Linked DNA regions of Pokkaliibacter sp. MBI-7. The protein of the gene in region 1 interacts with the protein of each later gene in a pairwise test. Links are inferred from orthologs where the notes say so. Each region holds a gene or a part of one and is shown on either strand. Other genes may lie near its edges.

The links. The genes of interacting proteins can lie anywhere in the genome.
Region 2: the proteins of QCD60_RS21485 (region 1) and QCD60_RS12645 interact in binary tests that used the Escherichia coli proteins (3 or more experiments, as listed by UniProt). The link is inferred for Pokkaliibacter sp. MBI-7 from one-to-one orthologs.

The regions. Positions count from the first base shown.
Region 1 is NZ_JARVTG010000002.1:400,391-403,745, reverse strand. What follows is about bases 13-3,294. They hold QCD60_RS21485 (bifunctional acetate--CoA ligase family protein/GNAT family N-acetyltransferase), read right to left. Parts: upstream 2,955-3,294; coding sequence 213-2,954; downstream 13-212. Other genes in these bases: QCD60_RS21480 (flagellar basal body-associated FliL family protein), read right to left, coding at 3,134-3,294; QCD60_RS21490 (metalloregulator ArsR/SmtB family transcription factor), read left to right, coding at 13-161. Also shown: more of QCD60_RS21490, read left to right, coding at 1-12; more of QCD60_RS21480, read right to left, coding at 3,295-3,355. UniProt on the Escherichia coli protein: Catalyzes the acetyl-CoA-dependent acetylation of lysine residues of a large number of target proteins. Acetylates RNase R in exponential phase cells and RNase II.
Region 2 is NZ_JARVTG010000001.1:2,824,348-2,827,313, forward strand. What follows is about bases 22-2,914. They hold QCD60_RS12645 (DeoR/GlpR family DNA-binding transcription regulator), read left to right. Parts: upstream 22-1,003; coding sequence 1,004-1,825; downstream 1,826-2,914. Other genes in these bases: QCD60_RS12640 (bifunctional rhamnulose-1-phosphate aldolase/short-chain dehydrogenase), read right to left, coding at 22-694; rhaS (rhamnose ABC transporter substrate-binding protein), read left to right, coding at 1,978-2,914. Outside these bases: more of QCD60_RS12640, read right to left, coding at 1-21; more of rhaS, read left to right, coding at 2,915-2,966. UniProt on the Escherichia coli protein: Represses ulaG and the ulaABCDEF operon. Two ulaR binding sites have been identified in each promoter.

The sequences.
Region 1 (3,355 bases):
ACCTAAGTCAGTCAGCACTGTCACAGCATCTGGCTGTGTTGCGCCGGGATGGGCTGGTCAAAACCCGGCGAGAATCCCAGACCATTTACTACTCACTGTCCGGTGATGTTGCCAGTCAGATTATCCGCACACTTCACGACATCTATTGCCCTGAGATGTAGACAGACGGAAGCCCGGCTTCTCTTCCACATGGGTGCGTCAACCTGACGACATCATCCTAATGATAAGCGATGGAACTGCCAGTCTTCTTGAGGTGGGTTAAGAGGCAAGCGCATATCTACCACCTCTTCTTCGGCGTTGTAGGAATTCTGAAAGCCAAGTGACTTGGCCAGCTTCTGCATGCCCAGATTCGTCGGCAACGTTGACCCCACCAACTGCAACGTGCCCCGGCTGCGGCAATACTCGGTGATCTTATTCATCAACAACCGCCCTAACCCTTCTCCCTGCATGTCATCCCGGATCACGATCGAAAACTCCGCAGTAACGTTATCCGGATCGGTGATGGCACGCACCACGCCCAGTGTCTCGTACTCATAACTCTGATCTTGCTTCAGTGCGGTCGCGATAAAGGCCATCTCCCGGTCGTAGTCAATCTGTGACCAGTTTGCCAGCTCAGAATGATTGGGGACTGAGCGACTGTAGAAATAGCGCAAACGCACGGTTTCCGGGCTGAGGCTTTTGTAGAACTGCAGATGCGCTGGCTCGTCTTCACCCCGAATGGGCCGCAGCTCCACCTCTCTGTTGCTTTTCAGCAATGTAGCCCACTCACGCAAATGCTCCGGATAGGCGGGAATGCATAAGGGGACCGGCTCTCCCAGCGAGACACTGACGTCGACAGCGAGTAATCCTTGCTTGTTTAACAACAGTGGATTGATCTCAAGCGCCTTGACCACCGGCAAGTCCACCACCAGCTGCGATAGCTTGACCAGCATCTGGCAGAGGGTATTGATGTCCTGATCAATCCTATAGCTGTTTTCCTGAATAATCCGGTGCACTCTGCTTTGCTCGATCAGCAAGCGAGCCAGCGACATGCTCAGAGGTGGTACCCCTAACTGACGATCACCCAGAACATCAACGGTGTAACCACCCACACCAAAAACGATCAGCGGACCAAAAACCGGATGCTGGGTTATGCCGACATGCATCTGCATGGACTGAAAGCCACGCTTCATCTGCTGCACGACAAAGCCATCCAGCTCATTATCCTGGTAGCGCTCGCGCATCCGATAATCAAGGCGAGTAACCCGACGTCGAATCTCGTCCTCAGAGTACATATCCAGTGCCATGTCCTGCCAGCGTTTGGTCAATAGCTGGTCATAGGCAAAGGGATAGCGATTGTCCTTGTGCAGAGCCTTGACTGCGACTCCCTCCTCGTAGAACCGCCCAACTTTCAGCACTTCTTCAACAGAGATCGCGTAAGAAGAATGAGCAGAGGGAATACCGTAGTAGTTGACCAGCTCCATGGACTCGGCATGGGTAAGGTAGTCCCGACCACTGCTATGAATACCATCCACCAGTGCCTTGGCACGCATGCGATGAATGGACTGCTCCTGCAGCACATAGTTGGGTGGCGTTTGTCGCGTCACTTCCTGATTGCGCCGGTATTCAACCATGTGCATAAAGCCTTCTACCGCTTTTTCAGGAGTGATATAGGTCGGAATACCTGCGGCACTTAACAAGTTACGTGCCGGTATGGCACTGGCTCTTCCCATCCAGCTGGTTAGTACCTGGGTGGATACAGACTTCTGTACTTTGATGATCGCCTCAGCCGTCTGTACGCAGGGAGCCAGACGGGTCGGTGCATGAATCATCAGCACCGCATCCACATTCGGATCACGACTGACAATCGACAGCGCCCTGGCAAACTGCTCAGGTGTTGCCGTCGCATTGAGATCAACAGGATTAGCGCGACTCCAAAAAGGCGGTAGTACCTCAGCCAGGTCAGCAACGGTCTGCTCTGACAACTGCGCCAGCTTGCCACCTTTACGTATCAAGGCATCGACCGCCAGTGCATTCGGCCCCATGCCGTTGCAAATCAACGCCAGCCGGTCACCTTTCAACAGCTTGCTGCGGCTGAGCGTCTCCAGCGCATTAAAAACTTCATCAGAGGTTGTCACCCGCACGACCCCTGCCCGGCGCAACACGGCATCGTAGACCTGATCCTCACTGACGACACCACTGTCCACTGCACTTTGTATTGCCCCAGCCTGATGCAGGAAGGCACTTTTCAGAATGAGCACCAGTTTATTTCGTGCTGCCGAGCGTACAGCCGAGACAAAGTGTCGAGCATTGGTAATACGATTGAGCTGCAACACGATGGACTGGGTATAAGGATCCGCCGCGAGGTAATCGATGATGCTGGGCAGATCGACATCGACAGAGTCGCCTATGGTAAGAAAATGGGAGAAGCCAATCCCCTGACCTGTCGCCCAGTCAATCATGGCGGTACCGACAATACCGGACTGGCCGACGTAGCCCACTTTCCCTTTCAGTACATTGAGATGGCTGTAACTGGCATTCATGTTGTGGCCAGGAACCAGTATTCCCAGACAGTCTGGCCCCATGATGCGAATACCATAGGGCTTCGCTGCTTCTTTAACCGCCTCACGCAGGGGTCGGCTTTCCTCGCCCTGAGCAAGATAGCCACCACTCAGAATAATGGCAGCACGTACCTCACTGGCACCAAGCTTACGAATCAGTTCCGGAACACGCTCAGGAATAGAGCAAATGACCGCCAGATCTGGCAGTTCAGGTAAGTCGGCAAAGCCCCGATAACAAGGAACACCGAATACGGCCTCCGTTGCCTCGCGGTACACCACATAGAGATGCCCTTCAAATCCGCTTTCCTGCAGATTACGGACGACCACGCCGCCGAGATTATCAGGCTCCTCCGTGGCACCAAAGACCACGATGGATTTTGGTTTGAAGAATCGTTTGAGGTATTTGGTACTCAATTCATCTCTCCTGACCATAAGTAAGTGGCATCTGCTCCCCATACTCCGGAGCACATCGGTCCACTACACCTGATAACTACCCATCCGTCTTAGCAGCAGATAATGACATTACGGCTGCAAAGGCAACACTATGCATTATGGTGTGGCACATCTAACAAACCGTTGATCAACATCAGAGATCATTGCGCCTTACGATCAACCCACAGATGATCGACCAGCACACGCTGAATCTGCATCTTGGGATCTTCTTCCTGCAAACCCTGATTGACGAAGTCCCGCACTTGCATCAGCACCAGCTCACGGCTGCGCTCATCCTTTACTGACTGCATATTCACCTGAGCCAGAGCGAGATTGAGATAGTGTTGTACCAGTGGCATGTGAGACTGCAGACGCTTCTTGGC
Region 2 (2,966 bases), on another replicon or contig:
GCTGTGCCTTGTTGATCATCTCCAGCGAGGTCAGGTAGCAGTCTTTGGAGCTGTCACCCCAGGTGAACAGGCCATGTGCTTCCAGCACGATGCCGCGCAGGTGGGGGTTGGCTTTGGCCAGCTTTTCCAGCTCCAGACCGAGCTGAAAACCGGGGCGGCGCCAGGGCAGCCAGCCGATGTCACTGCCATAGATCGTTTCGGTCAGGGCCTTGCTGTTCCTGGCGGCGGCAATGGCGATCACGGCATCCGGGTGCAGGTGGTCAACGTGGGCAAAGGGCACAAAGGCGTGCAGCGGTGTGTCGATACTGGCGGCGCGGCTGTTGAGGTTGAAGGTACAGTGCGGCAGGTAGCCGACCATCTCATCTTCGTACTGTTCGCCGCGGTAGAGCTGCTTGAGGCTTTCCAGTTTGTCCATATACAGGGTGGCGAAGCCATCCAAGCGGATGCTGCCGATGTCACCGCCCGAGCCCTTGACCCACAGCACCGGCACCTGTTCCTTGCTCAGCGGGTCATGGCAGAGAATCTTGGCGGAGGTATTGCCACCGCCATAATTGGTGACGCGCATGTCGGCGCCCAGCAGATTGGAGCGGTACAGCAGCAGTTCAGGTTCGCTCAGGGTGGCGGCGTGGGCGTCGTCCCAGCGGTTTTCGATCAGACTGTTCTCATTCTGAGAGTATTGTTTTTGTTGCGTCATGGGAGCCTCAGTCAGTTATCCGCATTAATGAAGTCAAAAAGAATTCGGGTCGGAACAGGTTGCTGCACCGCAGGGTGATGACCCGCCAGACAGGCACACAGGGCGGGCAATCAGGCGTCAACACTGGTTCGGTGCAAGCAAAAGCTGTCATACTGAGCGACATTTACGGCGGGTTGCGCAGGTTTTGACAGGTTTTGACGGTTTTAATCTTCCATCAAACACCTAAACCTGTCAAACAAGATCAAAACATTGCAAAAAATGCTTGATTTTGTCCCCCCGTCTGACCATATTGACGCCTAAGGATTGATAATGCACGAAGTTGAAAGACATCGAATCATCCTCTCTGAGGTGGGCGAAAAGCCCGTGGTGACCCTGAACTACCTGGTGGATCTGCTCGGTGCGTCGGAAGCGACGGTCCGGCGTGACATCAACGTACTGCACAAACAGGGCAAGCTGAAAAAGGTGCGCGGGGGAGCAGAGTCTCTGCATCCGCCGACCAGTCCCAATCTGGCGGGGCGGCCTTTCTCGGTGAATCAGACCATCAATGCCCGAGCCAAGCGTGCTATCGCCCGGCTGGCAGCGACCCTGTGCAAAGAGGGCGACTCGATCATCATCAATGGCGGGACGACCACCTTCTTTATGGCTGAACACCTGAAGAACAGTCACCTGCATGTGCTGACCAATTCCTTTGTGATTGCCGAGTACCTGCTGAAAAACAGTAAATGCGGTGTGACCCTGCCCGGCGGCACGGTGTACCGGGAGCAAAACATCATTCTGAGCCCGTTCCCCAGAGATGTGTCGTCGCAGTTTTACGCTTCACTGCTGTTTATCGGCGCCCAGGGGGTGGGTCCGCTGGGCGTTATGGAAACCGATCCGCAGATCGTGCAGGCCGAAACCAAGCTGCTCGAACAGGCGGAACAACGGGTGTTGCTGGTGGACAGCAGCAAGTTTGGCAATCGCAGCAGTCTGATCGTATGCCCGCTGAACAAGATCGATATCGTCATCACCGATGACGGTATTGATCAGAAAAGTCGGAAGATGATTGAAGATGCAGGATGCAAACTGATGATTGCGACGATGGAAACTTCAGCATCAACCACACTGGCGGAAACCGCCGGGGAGACCGACTAGGTCACCCCCTGCCAGCGCCACGATCACCGCTCTTTACAGACATTTCATGAACGCAGCACAGCAACTGGCTGTCACTGGCTGTTGAAAACGTAGTACTCCACAGCCTGCAAGGCGGTCGGCCATTGAACAAAAACAACAAATGGAGACTAGCTATGCGATTGAAGACACTCCTTACCTGCGCAATTACCAGTGCAGCGCTGGCCTTTGGTGGTCTGGCGCAAGCCAAGGAAGTAAAGATTGCGCTGGTGGTGAAGGCCCTCGGTATCGGCTTCTTTGAGGCCGCCAACAATGGTGCGCAGGAGGCCGCCAAGGAGCTGGGCGATGTGCAGGTGATCTACACCGGCCCGACCAGTACCACCGCTGAAGGCCAGATTGAAGTCATCAACTCCCTGATTGCCCAGCGCGTTGACGCCATTGCCGTGTCAGCCAATGACACGGATGCGCTGGTACCCATTCTGAAGAAGGCCCAGCAACGCGGTATCAAGGTTATTTCCTGGGATTCCGGCGTAGCGAAAGACGGCCGGCAGATTCACCTGAACCCGTCGAGCAACCAGCTGATCGGTGAAATGAACGACAAGCTGGCGGTTGAGGCGATCAAGGCCAGCGGCGCCGCTGACGGTGAAGTGGCCATCCTCAGCGCTACCCCCACCTCCACCAACCAGAACATCTGGATCGACGAAATGAAAAAGGCGTCGGCCCAGTATCCGGCGATGAAAATTGTCACCACCGTTTACGGTGATGATCTGGCCGACAAGAGCTACCGCGAAACCGTCGGCCTGCTGAAAACCTATCCTGAGCTGAAAGCCATCGTCGCTCCCACCTCTGTGGGCATCGTGGCGGCCGCACAGGCCGTGCAGGATCAGGGTAAGGTCGGCAAGGTCTATGTCACCGGGCTGGGGCTGCCCTCCGAGCTGGCAGGGCATGTCGAGGCCGGCGCGGTGAAAAGTTTCGCCATCTGGAATCCTATCGATCTGGGCTACGCCGCCACCATGATTGCCTACAATCTGGTAGAGGGTAAGGCGACCGACAAAGAAGTGGGCATGGGCCGTCTGGGCATGGCTAAGCTCGATGCCGATGGCAACGCGGCGATGGGCGACCCCTTCGTCTACGATGCGTCCAACGTCGGCAAGTTCGCCAAGAT